Regions from separate parts of the Bacteroides sp. OM05-10AA genome, predicted to be linked through region 1. Evidence: riboswitches for the same ligand, from Rfam matches in the RefSeq annotation. Region 1 holds a riboswitch; each other region holds the start of a gene.
The links. A riboswitch is a leader RNA that binds a small molecule or an ion and turns the genes downstream of it on or off. The one in region 1 is predicted to bind cobalamin.

Region 1 (4,807 bases):
GTCACCGGAAATACGGGAAAAGCTTCCTAATCCCCAAATGACATACGCGCGAATATCTTCTTCGACGCTGAAAAACTTCAATACTCCAATCACGGCATTGGCTACATAACCAATCATCACACCGATAATCAACAGAGTCACGTTTCCTTTTACTTTCTGTGAGGCGAAAGCAATAAGCGCCATGATAGACAATGCTCCTGCAATAGCGGCAACCGTCAGCGCCAATTCACCAATCAGCCCCAGACTGCTCAACGCCACTCCTCCAAGGCTGCCCGACAATAAAACGACAAAAGCCACTCCCATACTCGCTCCGGAACTAATCCCCAACACTGAAGGCCCTGCCAACGGGTTTCTGAAAACTGTCTGCATCTGCAATCCGCTGACGGATAACCCTGCTCCGGCAACCAGCGCAGTGACTGCCTGGGGCATTCTCGATTTCCAGATAATATTCGTCCAGATGTGGTTCTCATGATCTCCCCACAGGCAAATATCCCATACAGCACGAAACGGTATAGATACAGAACCCAATACGAGATTCAGGAAGAAAAGAACAAAAATCAATCCAACCAACAGAAGCATCAACAACCAGACAGGAGTTTTCATACCCTTCTCATTTTAAAAGCTCATAAAAAACGGGAGTATATTCCGGTAGCAGTTCCGGATGAAATACTTTAATCAAATCTTTCAGCAGCACTTCCGGATGAGTGGGAACATTCTCATAATAAGGTTTCTCCTTGAGATTGCAATAAATCACTCCTTTATCTTTGAATGCCCGGAAATCAGCATACCGGGAATCCTGCGCTTTCAATGCGTCGTAAGTGAACGTGCCATTATGACTGTTCAATATCCGCCAATAATCAGCACTTTCCGCGCGACTGTAAACAGTCTCAAAGTCTAAAGTCACTCCACCTGTATTCGGATCATCTTTTAGGAAATAATCAGCACCGGCATCCCGGAAAAGTTGTGCGAGGAAATTGCGCCCTCCTACGGCGTACCAGTTGCCGCCACGCAGCTCACCACTAAAAACAACCGGCTTTTTCTCAATCTTTGCCGTCAGCTGCTTCAATGTATTATATTCAGTCTTAATCGAATCAAAGATCGCATTTGCTTTCTCCTCTTCTCCAATCAGCAGACCGATAAACTTAATCCATTCTGCCTGCCCGAGGGGAGAATTCTCTTTATATCCCAAATGCGGAATCAAAGGAATACCTACCTCTTTCAATGCGTCATATCCTCCCCGTTTAAAAGGAGAAATCAGAATCAGATCGGGATTCATGGAGATAATGACTTCATTATCAAAGTTCCCCTCTATCCCTATCTTACGAATTTTCTTCTCTTTCAACCGGCGTTTTACTTCCTCATTAAACAAATGGCGGGTGCTTGTGATACCTACCACATGATCCAGCTCATCCAGTTTTATAAAATTGGATAGCTGCAACGAAGTCATACAAATGATATTCTTAATCGGAACGGGCTGCACTACATAATCAGCGGATACTTTATTTTTCGCAAAGGCTTCCTTATCCCTGACAAACGCATACTGATAAATTTCCCCTTTACCCTTTTCTTTCTGCGGGTCCTGAATGGTCACCAGACACCCTCCCTCTACATATTGCACTTCGAAACCTTCAGCATATTCCGGAAGAATGATCCGGGAGGAATCAGAGGCGCTAACCGCCACTCCGACTGCCTGCGTATTGTTTTTACTCTTCTGTCCACAAGAAACGAGAAATAACAAAAGGCAAACAACCGGCCAGTATTTTCCTTTCAGCCGCATACTATTATATCTGCTCATATTTTATCTATAAGATTAATCTTCAGATTATTCAAGTATTTTTCGAACCTTACTCCCGGAAAGTATCGAAAACTTCATTCTGGCAGGTCTTCTGACTTGCTCCATTTTCCTGACGCCCTTCCCGCCTCTTCATGATCGAGACAGTGGATTTGAGTATTGCAGGAAAACTTCAGCGGAGCTTACAGCAGCGGGTCTGTTCAGGATTTTCACCTGATTCCCTTTTCACCACTCTTTCCGTAGCATCGGAAAAGTGACACCAAAATTCACCTTGCAAAGATACATAAATAGGAATGATTTCGGAGAAAATGCAATAAAAAAAGAAAGAATATCTCCAAAGATACTTATCTTTGCCCCGCAATGTCAATCTTCAGACACCGAAAATTATTTATTCATTTAAAAGATACACGAATAAAGATGAAATCTCCTATTTCAATCCTCACATGGCTATGTCTTCTCTTCCTGGCTAGTTGTATATCCAACAAGAAGACTTCTCTCGAGGCTTTCAAACAGGATGTCTATACACCTGAATACGCAACCGGATTCAAGATTCTGGGTGCGGACAATACCGCCAGCACACTTATTCAGGTTTCCAACCCATGGCAGGGAGCCAAGGACGTGAAAATGTCTTATTTCATTTCCCGCAACGGTGAACAAGCGCCTGCCGGATTTACCGGTCCTACGATTCCTGCCGGAGCAAAACGTATCGTATGTATGGCTTCTTCCTACATCGCCATGTTCGACGCTCTAGGTCAAGTGGACAAAATTGTCGGAGTATCGGGCATCGACTATGTATCCAATCCATATATTCTTGCACACAAAGATTCTATCAAGGACATGGGTCCCGAAATGAATTATGAGTTATTATTGGGACTGAAACCGGATGTTGTCCTGTTATACGGTATCGGAGATGCGCAAACTGCCGTAACAGACAAACTGAAAGAACTGTATATACCTTATATGTATGTAGGAGAATATTTGGAGGAATCACCGCTTGGTAAAGCCGAATGGCTGGTAGCTCTTGCCGAATTAACAGACAGCAGGGAAAAAGGCATCGAAATATTCCGTGAAATCCCTAAACGTTATCAAGTTTTGAAAGCGCTCACCGAATCGGTAGAGCAACGTCCTACCGTTATGCTCAATACCCCGTGGAACGACAGTTGGGTGATGCCTTCCACACAAAGTTACATGGCACAATTGGTAACTGATGCAGGTGCGGATTACATCTACAAAGAAAACACTTCTAACAGTTCCACTCCCATCGGACTGGAAACAGCTTACAAACTGATACAAAAGGCCGACTACTGGATTAATGTAGGCATGGCTTCTACGTTGGATGAATTAAAGACGGTCAATCCTAAATTTGTAGACGCCAAAGCTGTACGCGAAAAAACTGTTTACAACAACAATTTACGAACAACACCGACAGGAGGTAATGACTACTGGGAATCTGCAGTGGTACGTCCCGACGTCGTATTGCGTGATCTGATTCATATCTTTCACCCCGAACTCGTATCCGATTCACTTTACTATTACAGACACCTGGAATGAAACAGCCTGATAAACGTACTCCCTTTTTATTCATTACACTGGGTATAGTTGCCATACTGTTATTACTGATAGACATGGCAACGGGAGATACATATATTCCTATCACCAAGGTATGGGCTGTACTCACCGGAGGCGAATGTGACGAAATGACACGGAATATTCTCCTTTCTATCCGTTTCATACGGGTAGTGGTAGCGGCTTTGATAGGAATAGCACTCTCCGTTAGCGGTTTACAGATGCAAACAGTATTCCAGAATCCGTTGGCAGATCCTTACCTGCTGGGAGTAAGTTCCGGTGCAGGACTGGGCGTAGCTCTGTTCATACTAGGTGCTCCATTACTTGGATGGGCGGAGTTTCCAATTCTTCAGTCGCTGGGTATCGTAGGTTCGGGCTGGATAGGAACTGCCATAATCTTATTGGGAGTAGCCATTATCAGCCGGAAAGTAAAAAACATTCTCGGTGTGCTGATTATGGGAGTTATGATAGGCTACGTAGCAGGCGCTATCATTCAGATACTCCAATACCTAAGTTCTGCCGAACAACTGAAAATGTTCACACTCTGGTCAATGGGATCTCTTAGCCATATCACAGTCACCCAACTGGGAATTATGATACCGATGCTATGTATCGGCTTACTGATTTCCGTAGCCTGTATCAAATCGCTGAACCTGCTACTGCTCGGTGAAAATTATGCACGAACGATGGGAATGAACATAAAACGTTCACGCACGTTCATCTTCGTTTCTACCGCACTGCTGACAGGAACGGTCACCGCTTTCTGTGGTCCGGTAGGATTTATCGGCCTGGCAGTACCGCATGTCACACGACTGCTATTCAACAATGCCGACCACCGGATACTGGTCCCCGGCACCATGCTGACAGGGCTTATCAGCATGCTTCTCTGCGACATCATCGCCAAGAAGTTCCTACTTCCGGTTAACTGCATCACCGCCTTGCTAGGTGTTCCGGTTATTTTATGGGTAATTGCTAAAAACTTGCGTAGATTCAAATGATAGAACTTAAAGAACTGACATTAGGATATGGACAGCGCACGCTGTTGGAAACGGTAAATGCCCGAATCACAGGCGGACAACTCGTTGCCCTGCTGGGACGAAACGGAACGGGAAAGAGCACCCTGCTCCGTGCTATGATGGGACTGGAAAAGCCTCAATCAGGAGAAATTACTCTGCAAGGAAAAAACATAGCTTCATTGAAACCGGAAAAATTAGCCCGGAATATCAGCTTTGTCACCACCGATAAAGTACGCATCGCCAATCTCTGCTGTAAAGATGTAGTAGCCTTAGGGCGTGCTCCCTATACCAACTGGATCGGCCAACTGCAACCGGAAGACCAAAAGCGGGTGGATGACGCTATGCAGCTAGTCGGTATGTCCGGTTATGCAGAAAAGACAATGGATAAAATGTCCGATGGCGAATGTCAGCGAATCATGATTGCCCGTGCTCT
Region 2 (4,807 bases), on a different contig from region 1:
CGAATTCCCCGTATGGCAAGTGCATGGTGATAACCGCTAACTCCAAGACCGATACTACGATAACGATGATTGGTTATTTGAGCATAAGGAATAGGGTAGAAGTTCAGGTCGATAACATTGTCAAGCGCACGAACCACTGTTGCTACCTTTTCTTTCATCAATTCTTCATCCTCCAACGGTAGATGCCCGAGAGAAAGACTGGCGAGATTGCACACGACGAAATCTCCGGGGCGAACCGTCTTTACTACTACCGTGTCACCATCTTCAGTACGAACTTCGGTAGAAACCGATTCAATAGCCGACATGTTCTGTGCGATTTCCGTGCATAGGTTTGAGCAATAGATAATCCCCTGATGAGCATTCGGATTGGCACGATTCACTATATCCCGGTTGAATGTAAAAGGAGTACCTGTTTCTACAGCCGATCTCAATACCAGTCTGACTATATCCTTGATGCTAATAGTTCGTCTGGAAAGACGTGGATCATTCACGCAATCCCAATACCTCTTTTCCCATTCTTCCCCGTAATAATCTTCCAGACAATATCCTTTGATAGTCATAATCTCATTCGGACAGAACAAATACCACTGCTTATTCAAATCTTCTTTTGCCATTTGCCAGAACAAGTCCGGATAGCATACGGAGGGAAATATATCATGAGCTTTCATGCGGTCATCCCCATTATTCGTACGGAGTTGAAGAAATTCCGGCAAGTCTTTATGCCATACATCCAGATATACAGCTACAGCCCCCTGACGCATTCCTAACTGATCGACGGCTACGGCAGTATCATTCACGAGTTTCATCCATCGGATTACTCCACCTGCCACACCTTTGAAACCTCGGATGTTTCCACCCGCAGCACGCACCTTCCCGAAATACATTCCCATACCTCCACCAAACTTGCTGACCATGGCAAAATTGTCTATACTGCGGTAAATGCCTTCCAAACTGTCAGGCACCGTATCAATAAAACAACTGGAAAGTTGATGATAAGGTTTACGGGCATTGGAAAGGGTAGGAGTTGCCATCGTTACTTCCAGCTTGCTCAATAAGTCATAGAACTTTCTTACCCATTGCAACCGATCGCGTTTCTCCGGCATGGCAAGATGTAAAGCTATCCCCAAGTACATTTCCTGCACAGACTCCATAGGTTCGTGTGAGTGAGTACGGATCAGGTAACGTTTGGAGAGCAGGTCCAGCCCTGAATAATTAAACAGTTTATCCCTTTCCGGACAGATAAATCCTGCAGCTTCTTCTATTTCCTGTTGTGAATAAGAATCCAGGATATAGCTGCCATATAAACCTTCATTCGTTAGATAACGTAATTTCTCATAGAATGAATGTATATCTGAAATTCTTGCCTGTTTTTCCTGCTTTTCTGTCAGTTGAAAGTTGAGTAACCGTGCGGCTATAAACTCCCAGTCCGGTGCTTCCTGCGTGGTCAGTTCTACCGCAGCTTTGACGAGTGCCGACAAGCGTTCGTCTGACGACATTTCCGGTTTGCAGAAACTGGAGAACTTTTCCGCCAACACAGTCAGACTATATTCATTACTGGTAAAGTCTTTCTGTATTTCCTTTAGCACATCCATTATTTGTGGATTGCCCGTCCCTGTGGTGATATCGTTGATCGCTTTTCTGCGCTCCGTGCGTTGCCAGCGATAGAGAATATAGTTTTTAGCTTCTGCATAAAAGCCATGCTCCATCAGGCAGCGTTCCACTTCATCCTGTATGCGCTCCACATTGCAGTTTGCACTATTACTATGTACAAACTGTTCTACTTCATTCACCATTTCCTGAATGGTTTCTTCTATTATTTCCTGGCCTGTACTGGCGAAGCTTTTTTTAATTGCAACGGCAATTTTCTCCCTGTTATAGGATTCCGTCGTCCCATTTCTTTTGGTTATTTGCATGAGAACTTTATAAAATATGTTGTTGTATAGTTTCGAACTGTATCCCTAATCCCACGAGTAGAAACAGTCTTTAATGAATGGCAGGTCTTCTGACTAACTCCCTTCCTGATCCCTTCCCGGCCTACAATTCACAGCCAGTGGCAAAAGTCTTTATCAGAAAGTTATAGAGATTCACAGCAGCGGGACTGTCCGGGATTTACACCCGGTTCCCTTTTAATCCAAAACAACCGAAAGGTCATCCGGAACCGATTCGGAAACAAAGATAATGAAAATTGTAATTAATACAATATTGTTTCCGTTTTATATAATATCATTTTGCATTATCTGCTAATTGTGTAGTAAAGGTTTATTTAACAGGATACGATGTAAAATGCTGAATTTAATGACTATATTCGCAAAGTAAGTATTTATTAATACACAAATAACACCCTATGAGAATGAAACACTGCCTATTCGTTTTTTTGCCGATATTTATATTATTTATTAGTTGTCGGCAAAAAGTGCAAAGTAACTTTCAGCCGGATATTTCCAATCAGACAGAAACCGTTTATGATTTTCCGGAAGAATATGCTGAAGAGATTATTATCACAGGTAAAGTTTTGAACCGTGAATTTTATCCACAAGAAAAAGAACTGACACTTATTATTCCATTTTTCAGAGATATGGAAAATCAGTACCGTACTCCCATTCAAGAGGATGGTTCTTTCTATTTTACTTTTCCTGTTTATGCTAAAATACGGGAGGTTTCTATTCGTAACTATGCAGAGCATTTATATGTGCATCCGGGTGACAGTATCCATTTAGAGATTGATTTCAAGGATATGTTTCATCCTAAAATAACAGGTGATGCGGAAAAATTGAATCAGGAAATATTGGCTTTTACAGAAAGCGGATATTATTATATGCGTGACTATGGTATCAGGAATGATTTGAGTGTCGAGGATTTTGAAGCAGAGCTAAAGAAAGAATATAATACACGTTTAGAACGCAGGGCCGAATATTTGCAGAAATACAAGCCTATGCAAGATGTCGTCATGTTTACGGAGGAATTACTGAAACAGGATTACTATTATACGATCCTGGTTTATGCGAGCCAATGTCAATATCGAACAAGAAAAGAGTTCGCACGATATCACACGCTGTTGCCCGAAATCAATAAATTATATAAAAAAGGAATATTATCAGCCCGCTTGTTTGATATAGTCGATTGGATAGAAAATTATATTCCTACAGGAATGGTTCTTAAAAACAAAGAATACCCAACGATAGATGATATTATGTCCGAAATAGGAGAAAATGAATTGAATCAATATCTATATACTAAAGTTACAGCTAATAGCCTTGAAGCTAATGATACAATTTCCCTCTCAAGGAAGCGTTCGCAATTTGACTCAATCGTAAAAATACCTCATTTGCAGGGACAAATAGCACAGATGTACAGGCAAACTAAAGCGTTCTGGAGAATCCACAGTCTGTTTCTGATAATTTGTTGTATGGCAAATACAATGAAAGTTCAAATACGTTAACTCCAATGTCGTATATGGAGAGCATATATAAGATACTTGAAGAAAACCGGGGAAAAGTTATTTATTTCGATTTTTGGGCTACAACTTGTCCGCCTTGCTTGGCAGAGATGGAACCCTTGAAGAAGTTGCGCAGCCAATATTCTACGAAGGATTTGATTATTTATTCCATTTGTTCCGGCGGTAATGATACCAAAAAGCAATGGGAATTGTGTTTAGATAAATACTCGATGAAGAATCATGATATAGAATGTGTCTATGCTGCTGATTATATTGGACTGGAGAATTATCAGAAGATTACCAAACAGTTCAAAATTAATAGATTGCCATATTATATCTTGATAAACAGAAAAGGACAAATCATTGATTATGGCACTGCTGCTCGTCCAAGTAATCCTAACCTGTTATTGAGAATTGAGGAAATTGTTAAGCAGTAGATGGATAATATTCCTTTTGTATAATTAAATACGCTGTCTATATTGGATATGCGTGTATTTCTCCAGATACAGCTTAATTTAACCATAGTTTTTTAAATCTTTGTAATAAAAAAGTCTGCATAAATCGTCCTTTTAAGTTTTAAATTCTATTTTGAATGTTGAGAAAAATTTCCAGGTTATCGATACGGAATTCTTTTTTTTGTAATAAGTTGATATACAACACTTTATATTTACTGTTTTTGGTTTAAAACCAACGGGTCGTTCCTTTAAAAGGAACGACCCGTTTCTCACCGAGGAACAACATGTTTCTTTTAAAGAAACGGATGATTCCCTAAAATCCAGAGACAAAACTGGTAGTAATATTCTGATCTTTCAATATTGATGGTTGATGTGCTGAATGATATATGTAAAAACAAACAACCATTCTTCTACATCTTTCATTTTCTACATCTTTTCTAATCTCAACTACAAATAGTGAGTACAAAACAGTCCTTTTTTCGTCTTCATTATAGAAAAAATATAGTATTGGAATGAAAAGCCGACTGAAACAACAAATATTTGCATTCTCTTTATTGGCATGGACAGCTGTATGTCCCGCTGATGCACAACAAACACGCTCCCTTCGCGACCAATTTCAGAATCCGTCTGACGAAGCGAAGCCTTGGACCTTTTGGTACTGGATGTATGGTGCTGTATCCAAAGAAGGAATAACTGCCGATTTGGAAGCGATGAAACATGCAGGACTCGGAGGTACTTATCTGATGCCGATCAAAGGGGTTAGTGAAGGTGCACAATATAACGGCAAGGCACAGCAGTTGACTCCTGAATGGTGGGAAATGGTGCGTTTCAGCATGGAGGAAGCCGACCGTTTAGGGTTGAAACTGGGAATGCATATTTGTGACGGTTTTGCATTGGCAGGAGGTCCCTGGATTAC
Region 3 (4,807 bases), on a different contig from region 1:
GGCAGTCTGTATGGAGAGACTGGTGAAGGGTTTATCCGTATCAATATTGCGTGTCCGCGACAGCGGTTGATAGAAGGATTGAACAAATTGAAGCGGGTACTGAAATCATAAATACGAATGAAAAGAAGTAGTTAGAAAAAAGAACGCTCAAACGGTAAATATAACATACTCCGTTTGAGCGTTTCTCTTATTAAGAAATCTTTTTGGAATGATGGGGGAGAAAACGATAAGTTATATCCTCCATTATTCCATTTTCTATGTGGTACAACCGCTGATTGGTCGTTTCAGATTTTAATCCTCCCAGAGACTCGATGTAAGGTCCCAACTTTATATATTGGAAATGAGACACATCAAAGTGATCCGGCAGTTTGCTCTTCCCGGAGTACCATCCGACTTTTACCGGAGTGATGGTCTGCTTGTGTAAAAAAGCAGCTAGTTGTTCCACTTCTGCGGGTGAAGCATCACCGCCCATGAAACAGACACAGGTGATCGCTTTTCCATATTTACCGAGCAGGGTAGAAAGACTTTCTTCCGTCAACGGTTCTCCTACGTCCTCCATTAGATATGCACTGTGGCACCCTTTACAATGGTTGGGGCAGTTGGAGAGGTTGATGGCTAATGTCACCTCATCCGGTATCTCCTGAAAAACAATATCATAATCAGCGTACCGAAGCATAATATCTTAAATCGGCCTCCTTTTGCCGTGCTTGGGAGAAATTGCTGATACGTTTCATATATCCGATGACGCGGGTCAGATAATCCACATTCTCGCTGTGACATTCGGGACATTCATGCAGATAACGTTTGTCGATATGATGGCATTTGTTACATACTGTATTCGGAATATTGAATGTGAAGTAGTTGCAACCTTCGGTAGCGGCAACACGAAGCAACTGCCGGTATTGCTCTTTGCTAAGATGCTCTTCCAGATTCATGTGCAAAGCCGAACCACCCGTCAGATGCTCGATATAACGATGCCCGTGCAGGCGGAATTTATCGACAATGTTCAGTGATTTGTCTTCTACAATATAGAAATAGCTGTTGTAACATTCGCGGTAAGTCTGGAATCCGGCTTCCTTGTCCCATTTCGCGTGTTTCACACCCACATTTTCGGCAGGAATCATTTCGCAGTTGAAAAGTACTTCTTTGGTACGATATTTCTTATTGTATTTCTCAATCATGCCGAGAATCTCCTGCACAAAAGCCTCGTATTTCGGATTGTCGTTGATGTCGATTCCCATAAATTGGGCTGCTTCCACCAGTCCGTTCACACCGATAGTCAGATATTGGCGGCTCATATTGATATAGCCTGCATCAAACAAAGGCAACATACCCTTTGCCTGCAATAATTTCAGGTTCTCATTATAGGCAAGCTGTACTTTGTGAACCAAGTCTACTACTTCTTCCAGGAAGAAAGGGTAGAGAATACCTGATTTTACAGCATGCTGTATACAACGGTTCAGATTGATGGTCAACACGCTCTTCGAACCGGTAGAGACTCCTCCGGCTCCCAATGTATAGCTAAAGCCATTGTCCTGTATTTCATTACGCAGACGGCAGCAGCTACTCAAAGAGTCGGCATTGTCACTCATATAGGTGAAGAATGAATGTCCTTCGGCATACATTTCAGCGGTGAAGTCGCCATATTCCTTATCCAGTACATCGCCGTCTTTGGTCAGGAGTGCCATTGTCTCTACAGGGAATGTCAGAACGGTGCGTGTACGCTCCTTATTAAACCATTTCATAAAACGCTTCTGCAACCAGCTAAGCGAATCCCAGTCGGGTTTGCTTCCGTCGGGGAAAACAAAGTGCTCGAAAAGGCTATTGAAATAATACTTGTCATAATAAGCCACATTCCAGAAAACTGCCTGGAAATTGCGGGCACCCGTAGGCTGGTTGATGGAATATACGATTTGCTCGAAACAGTCTGTGATGATTTTATCGATCGATCTTTGTTTCAGAGACAAGTCTGCCAGTTTATCAGGGTGTTTATAATAATCCTGCCCGTATTCCAAACCGATGAAATAGTTCATGTACATCAGGAATTCAGGAGTGGCACATGCGCCGCTTAGCATACTGGATACGATAAATACCATGTTGATAAATCCTCCGCAGAAGGATTTCAGATTGGTCGGGGCGGTAGAATTGCCTCCTACTGCTGTTGTTCCTGCTATCAGCCAGGGATACATGGTAATACTGGCACAGTAGTTCGCCAGATTGGTTTCATCATTTTTGTAGATGAAGTGATGATTCAGGAGTTCCAAATAACGGTCGGAAGCCTCTTTACCATACATATCTCTCAAACGGTCTGTCAGCAGGCGGCGGTTGAGGCGGATGAAATTGGATTTGGGCAGTTCTCCTATCAGCGTGGCGATATTCTTGTTTTCCACATTGGCGTTGGCATCGTACTTACTACCGCTGGCAGGGTTGGAAGCATCGCAATAATCCATGAGGAATTTAAGTTTGTCTCTGACTTCACGGTCTTCCAAATGTTTTTGACGATACAGCATATACGCTTTGGCCACGCTGTAATAATGTTCTGCCATCAAGGCGACTTCCACCTGGTTTTGGATTTCCTCTACGTTTGTTCCGTCACTGATACTGACACGGCTTAACACATTGGTTATCACATCTTGCGTAGCAAAACTACCTACTGATAAAAATGCCTTGGATATGGCATTTTTGATTTTGTCGAGGGAAAAAGCTTCTTTTTTCCCGTCTCTTTTGATAATGAATATCTCCGAACTAATCATACCTATATTTTAAGAATTAACAAAATAGATTTAGTGCCTACATAGTTATTCATGCACGACAATTTCTGGAGACTTGTAATAAAATGGACCTGTACGATTCGTTCTATTGCCTTTCACCCGAAAGCCTGGAATAACGGAAATTTTATCGGCAGGTCTTCTGACTTGTTTTTGTTGTGGCGCCTTCCCGATCCGTTTCATGAATCAGTGGCAAATGAATGCCATAACATTTCTCTTTTTTATGAGAGAGATAAAACTTACAGCTACGGGGATAGTTCCGGATTTTCACTGGATTCCCTTTTAATTCCGTCTGGTGATAATGCCATTTCGGAAACCGATGTTGGCGGCAAAGTTAGAAATTAAATCAAGATTCCAATTGAAAAGGAAGAAAAATATTCGCTCTTTATCAGAACGATATATAGCATTAACAACCTGATAACTTTCCGTTTATGTTCTATTCTTCGTATTTTAGTAGAGTCCGGTTTATGTATTTCCTGCCTGATGGATGAATGAAAGTGTAGAATAATGAAACAAGATGCATTATGGTCAGCGATGTTGGGATCCCTTTCTCTTCAGGGAATGAGGCGTTTGCATTGATGTTTCCATATTTTAGATTTTTCGAAAGCATAATAGATGTTAATAGGGCTTATGGCTTGCGAACTAATATTTGATACGATATGTTGTTTAAAGTGAATAACGAATTAAAAAATGAACTAGAAAGTTAGACATGAACAAACAATACATTTCTAATGATTTAGGAGATAAAACATTACATTTAAAAACTTATGAATATGAGAAAATCTATTATTTTATTAGCTTTTATATTGGGTGGCTTTACAGTAGCAAATGCCCAATCAGTTGTAGAAGGTACCAAACTTACAGATAATTGGTCTGTCGGAGTAAATGCCGGTGGAGTCACTCCCCTTACTCACAGTGCTTTCTTTAAAGGTATGCGTCCCACTTTTGGAGTGGGAGTCTCAAAGCAATTAACTCCTATCTTCGGTTTGGGATTCCAAGGGATGGGATATATCAATACCACTTCCAGTAAAACGGCTTTCGATGCTTCGGATGTCAGTGTATTGGGTAAAGTCAATTTGATGAATCTATTTGCAAGTTACACGGGCGAACCTCGTTTGTTTGAAGTGGAAGCTGTTGCCGGAATGGGTTGGTTACATTATTATGTGAATGGCGATGGCGATCAGAACTCCTGGTCTACTCGTTTGGGATTGAATTTCAATTTCAACTTGGGTGAAAGTAAAGCATGGACATTGGGAATCAAACCTGCCATTGTGTATGATATGCAAGGTACTTATCCTGAAACGAAGAGCCGTTTCAATGCTAATAACGCAGGTTTTGAGTTGACAGCCGGATTGACATATCACTTTAAGACAAGTAACGGAACACATCATTTTGCCAAAGTGAGAGTATATAATCAAGCCGAAATTGACGGACTGAACTCTTCAATCAATGCACTTCGTGCAGATGTAAACAACAAAGATGGTGAGATCAGCAATGCAAACCAACGTATCAACGGATTGCAGGAAGAACTTGAAGCATGCCGCACAAAAGTGGTTCCGGTGGAGACTGTAGTGAAAACCGCCCGTGTACCCGAATCTATCATTACTTTCAGACAAGGTAAATCGTCAGTTGACGCTTCACAACTTCCTAATGTGGAACGTGTAGCTTCTTACCTGAAGAAATATGCTGATTCTAAAGTGGTTATTAAGGGATACGCTTCTCCGGAAGGTAGTGTTGAAGTGAATGCCAGAATTGCCGCAGCACGTGCAGAAGCTGTAAAAACGATCTTGGTCAACAAATATAAAATCAGTGCATCTCGTATCACTGCTGAAGGTCAGGGTGTAGGCGATATGTTTACTGAACCGGATTGGAACCGTGTAAGTATATGTACTATTGAAGATTAAACTGATATATTACAGAAATAGAATAATGAAGGCTGCCCCAAAAGGCAGCCTTTGTTGCATATCTTGGGTTGTATTTTTTGAATACTCTGAAAGTTTAGTAAACAGATTTCTTTGTACATTACATAAAATGGTTAT
Region 4 (4,807 bases), on a different contig from region 1:
TACATCACCGACCTGGCGGATAAATACTTATACGACCCCAACTCCCCCATGCGTAACGAAGAATTCTATATTCCCGTATTAGACGCCATGTTAGCTTCTCCCTTGTTAGAGGAAATAGAAAAAGTACGTCCTAAAGCCCGCCGGGAATTAGCACAGAAAAACCGTATCGGAACCAAAGCCCTGAACTTCAGCTACACATTAGCTTCCGGCGCACAAGGCTCCCTCTATCAACAGCAAGCCGACTATATCCTCCTATTCATCAACAACCCCGGTTGTCATGCCTGCACAGAAACGATAGATGCCCTGAAAAACGCACCTATCATCAACCGACTTTTGGGACAAAAGAAACTAACAGTCCTCTCCATCTACCCTGACGAAGAGTTGGACGAATGGAGAAAACACCTGAATGAATTCCCCAAAGAATGGATCAACGGATACGACAAGAAATTTTCCATCAAAGAACAACAACTATATGATTTGAAGGCTATTCCTACCCTCTACCTTTTAAACAAGGAAAAGATCGTGCTCCTAAAAGACGCCACCGCACAAGCTATCGAAGAATACCTAACTAATGTTGGATTAGAGTAAAAACGGTACAGAAATGAACTAATTCATTTCTGCACTGATTGCAATTATTCCCTTTATGTGCTATAATTATTCCGGAGTTATACTAAATATAATCACTCCGGATACATATATTTATTCGTCGGACTATAGTCCGACGCAAAGTTGACTATAGTCTTTCTTTCGAAGCACTATAGTCCAACGAAAGGTAGACTATAGTTCGACGAATTAATATATGCATATAGAGATATTATTTTCTACAGAATTGGAATGTAAATTTAGTACTTGAATTCCTTGTCTAAAACATTTGATTCATATCGGTGCAGTAAGGAACAAAATAGGTGGATATCGCTGCATCCACCTATAAAAAACTACCAATTATGTTTCAATAAATCTGTTTCATACGTCCAACGTTGGACATAGACAAGGATACTTTTTAAAAGCTAATCTTATATCAAACAAATAAAAAAAGGCGGGCAACTCAATACCCGCCTCTAAAATCCGCTAATTTGGTAAATTTTGTAATAAGTGGCAGTCTCATTTACAAAAATACAAAAAATATCGAAGAAAACAAGTAAGAAGCAACAAATAATCGGTCCTTGCACGGCTCCTCCAATCTCGTTCTTTTTGGTTCTTTTTCTTTCGTATCAAGACAAAAGAAAAAGAACATCCCCCAACTTGGAAAAAACAAATAAACTCCCTATCTTTGTCGCGCATTGGTTTGCGACTCCCATGCGGGGGAAGCAATTAAAAGGGAATCAGGTGTAAATCCTGAACAGTCCCGCTGCTGTAAGTTCCATGCATGTTACAAGCAATTCACTCATTGCCACTGGAGACTAATCTGGGAAGGCGTTTGTAACAGGAATAAGTCAGAAGACCTACCATGCAATTATGTTTCACTGCTTTCGAGGAAAAAGCGTTGAGTCTAATGAACCGGACAAGTCGTCTATCATTTCATTCATCACTCTAATTCAGAGAAAGTGTGTTAAAACGAATAAACTCTGCCAAGTTTATTTATGCGTGTCCGGTCGAAGGGATTTCGCCCGGACACTTTTAAATAGCAACAGACAGAAAAAGAACTAAATGAAAGAGAGAACATTTAAGAAAATGATCTTTGCAGTATTCTGCTGCCAATTCTTATCCATACCACTTTTTGCACAACAGCAAAAGGTAGATACGACACATACATATTCTATTCCTGAAGTAACTGTATCAGATATCTATCAGACTCGCGAAGTACGTTCTACCGCTCCCCTGCAAGTATTCTCCAAAGACGCTCTGAAAAACCTGCACGCCCTGCAAGTATCCGACGCAGTGAAACACTTTGCCGGAGTGACCGTAAAAGACTACGGAGGTATTGGCGGACTAAAAACTGTATCCATACGAAGCCTGGGAGCACAACATACCGCTGTTGGCTATGACGGAATAGCCCTAACCGATTGCCAAACGGGACAAATCGACATCGGGCGTTTCTCACTCGATAACGTAGACAGACTTTCTCTAAACAACGGACAAAGCGATAACATCTTCCAACCTGCCCGCTTCTTTGCGTCAGCAGGCATCTTGAATATCCAGACACTTACCCCACAGTTCACAAAAGACAAAAAGACCAACATAGCAGGAGCTTTCAAAACAGGTTCCTGGGGATTAGTCAATCCCTCCCTCCTGCTGGAACAACAATTCAATAAAACATGGAGCATGTCAGTCAATGGCGAATGGATGTCTTCTGACGGACATTATCCATATACACTGCGCTATGGAAGTGCAGAAGGAGATCTGTCCTCACGTGAGAAACGGAAGAATACAGACGTACAGACATTCCGTGCTGAAGCCGGACTTTACGGTAACTTCTCCGATAAAGAACAATGGCGGTTGAAAGCCTATTACTTCCAGTCCTCCCGGGGACTACCCAAAGCTACCACTTTCTACAACGACCATTCTACCCAACACCTGTGGGATAAAAACACTTTCATACAAAGTCAATACAAGAAAGAATTCAGCCAACAATGGGTATTCCAAACCTCTGCCAAGTGGAATTGGAGCTATCAACGTTACCTGGACCCCGACACAAAGAACTCATTAAAGAAAACAGAAAACAGCTACTACCAGCAAGAATATTACCTTTCCGCTTCTGTACTATACAGACTGTTGAGCAACCTCTCATTCTCTCTTTCCACAGACGGAAGTATCAATACCATGAATGCCGATCTAAACAACTTTGTACATCCCACGCGCTATTCATGGCTAACGGCATTCGCCGGCAAATACGTGAATGACTGGTTAACAATCTCCGCATCCGCATTGGCAACTGTTATCAATGAAGATGTAAAGAAAGGCGGCAGCGCCGGCAATCACCGTAAACTAACCCCTTATGTAAGTGCCGCATTCAAACCTTTTCATAATGAAGAATTCCGTGTACGCTTCTTCTATAAAGACATTTTCCGCCTGGCAAGTTTCAACGACTTATATTACGAAGAAGTAGGAAACACACAACTAAAGCCGGAAAAAGCCAAACAATACAATATCGGACTGACATACAGCAAGAATGTATGCCCGTTCCTACCCTATTTGTCAGCAACCGTCGACGCTTATTATAATAAGGTAACAGATAAAATCATCGCTTACCCTACCAAGAACCTTGCAGTATGGAGCATGAAAAACCTGGGACAGGTTGACATCAAAGGCATTGATGTTACAGGAAGCCTCTCCCTCCAACCTTGGGAAAAAATCCGCATCAACCTCTCGGGTAACTATACATACCAACGAGCATTAGACGTTACCCCACCCGATCCAAATACGTATGAATCAACATACAAACACCAGATAGCCTACACTCCCCGCGTCTCCGCTTCGGGGCAGGCAGGTATCGAAACACCATGGATCAACCTGTCTTACTCATTCCTATTTTCAGGAAAGCGTTATGCGTTGGGACAAAACATTGCCGAAAACAGATTAGATAGTTATAGCGATCACAGTATTTCTGCAAGCCGTGATTTCCTGATAAGAAAAATCACCACCTCTTTCAGCTTGGAAGTACTGAACCTGATGGACAAGAATTACGAGATTGTGAAATACTTCCCAATGCCCGGACGATCTGTAAGAGCAACAATAAAAATAAGATATTAAATATTATAAAATAAGATATTGACGTGAAAAGGAAATTAATATATATATTCTGGTGCTGGCTGTCATCGATCTTGTTATTCATGGCATGTGATGACATGGAAGACAAACCTTTCACATCAGGCATTATGGGTGATCCGACAGAAACGGGTACCGCTGAATTATATGTATTATGTGAAGGGCTGTTCAATCAGAATAACAGCTCATTGGCACGTTTCTCTTTCGGTAATCAACAAATGGTTCGTGATTACTTCAAAGCAGTCAACCACCGGGGATTAGGAGATACAGCCAACGATATGGCTATTTACGGAAGCAAGGTATATGTCGTAGTCAACATCTCCAGTACAGTAGAAGTGATAGATTTTCGTACAGGAACCTCATTGAAACAAATTCAGATGCAGGCAGAAAATGGGAGTTCCCGCCAACCACGCTATATCGCTTTTCATAAAGAAAAAGCATACGTATGTTCCTATGACGGAACCGTTGCGCGTATAGACACAACTTCCCTCTCCATAGATGCCATCACATCAGTGGGACGTAACCCTGACGGCATTTGTGTACAAAACGAAAAGCTATATATTTCCAATTCCGGCGGATTGGATTATTCATCAAGGCTGGGTGTAGATAATACAGTATCCGTTGTCGATATTGCCACATTCAAAGAAAGTAGCAAAATTATAGTAGGCCCGAATCCCGGTAAAATAATAGCAGGTCCGGATGAAACCGTCTATGTAGCCACCCGTGGCGAAGATATAGAAGCCGGAGATTATAATTTCGTCAAGATAGACTGCCGGACAAACAAAGTCACTCAATCTAACGAGAAAGTGCAAAACTTCGCCATCGACGGAGATATAGCCTATCTATACAATTACAACTATACCACACAAACTTCTTCTATCAAGATGTTCAATCTGAAAACAGAAGAAACAATCCGTGAGAATTTCATAACCGATGGAACTGTGATAAAGACACCTTACGGTATCAATATCAACCCTTACAGCAACAATGTATATATCACCGAAGCACGCGATTACACCACTTACGGCGACTTACTTTGTTTCAACCAACAAGGACAACTCATGTTCCGCCTGAACAACATCGGACTTAACCCGAATACCAT

Region 2: it holds a riboswitch for cobalamin, as region 1 does, so the genes downstream of both, DXB58_RS18860 (ribonucleoside-diphosphate reductase subunit alpha) here and DXB58_RS12320 (ABC transporter substrate-binding protein) in region 1, are expected to answer to the same signal.
Region 3: it holds a riboswitch for cobalamin, as region 1 does, so the genes downstream of both, nrdD (anaerobic ribonucleoside-triphosphate reductase) here and DXB58_RS12320 (ABC transporter substrate-binding protein) in region 1, are expected to answer to the same signal.
Region 4: it holds a riboswitch for cobalamin, as region 1 does, so the genes downstream of both, DXB58_RS02970 (TonB-dependent siderophore receptor) here and DXB58_RS12320 (ABC transporter substrate-binding protein) in region 1, are expected to answer to the same signal.

Annotation. Positions count from the first base shown of each region.
Region 1 covers NZ_QSUR01000013.1:118,100-122,906, forward strand. Annotated here, with positions in the region: gene DXB58_RS12315 (iron ABC transporter permease) at 1-603, opposite strand, end outside; gene DXB58_RS12320 (ABC transporter substrate-binding protein) at 611-1,795, opposite strand; cobalamin riboswitch at 1,859-2,071, opposite strand; gene DXB58_RS12325 (ABC transporter substrate-binding protein) at 2,210-3,343, shown strand; gene DXB58_RS12330 (iron ABC transporter permease) at 3,340-4,356, shown strand; gene DXB58_RS12335 (ABC transporter ATP-binding protein) at 4,353-4,807, shown strand, end outside.
Region 2 covers NZ_QSUR01000026.1:57,691-62,497, reverse strand. Annotated here, with positions in the region: gene DXB58_RS18860 (ribonucleoside-diphosphate reductase subunit alpha) at 1-1,913, opposite strand, end outside; cobalamin riboswitch at 1,975-2,178, opposite strand; partial or broken gene DXB58_RS18855 (TlpA family protein disulfide reductase) at 2,351-3,873, shown strand; gene DXB58_RS18850 (glycosyl hydrolase) at 4,404-4,807, shown strand, end outside.
Region 3 covers NZ_QSUR01000003.1:236,802-241,608, forward strand. Annotated here, with positions in the region: gene DXB58_RS03625 (MalY/PatB family protein) at 1-111, shown strand, start outside; gene nrdG (anaerobic ribonucleoside-triphosphate reductase activating protein) at 191-676, opposite strand; gene nrdD (anaerobic ribonucleoside-triphosphate reductase) at 660-2,753, opposite strand; cobalamin riboswitch at 2,883-3,104, opposite strand; gene DXB58_RS03640 (OmpA family protein) at 3,536-4,672, shown strand.
Region 4 covers NZ_QSUR01000003.1:66,990-71,796, reverse strand. Annotated here, with positions in the region: gene DXB58_RS02975 (DUF5106 domain-containing protein) at 1-588, shown strand, start outside; cobalamin riboswitch at 1,265-1,465, shown strand; gene DXB58_RS02970 (TonB-dependent siderophore receptor) at 1,648-3,690, shown strand; gene DXB58_RS02965 (YncE family protein) at 3,714-4,807, shown strand, end outside.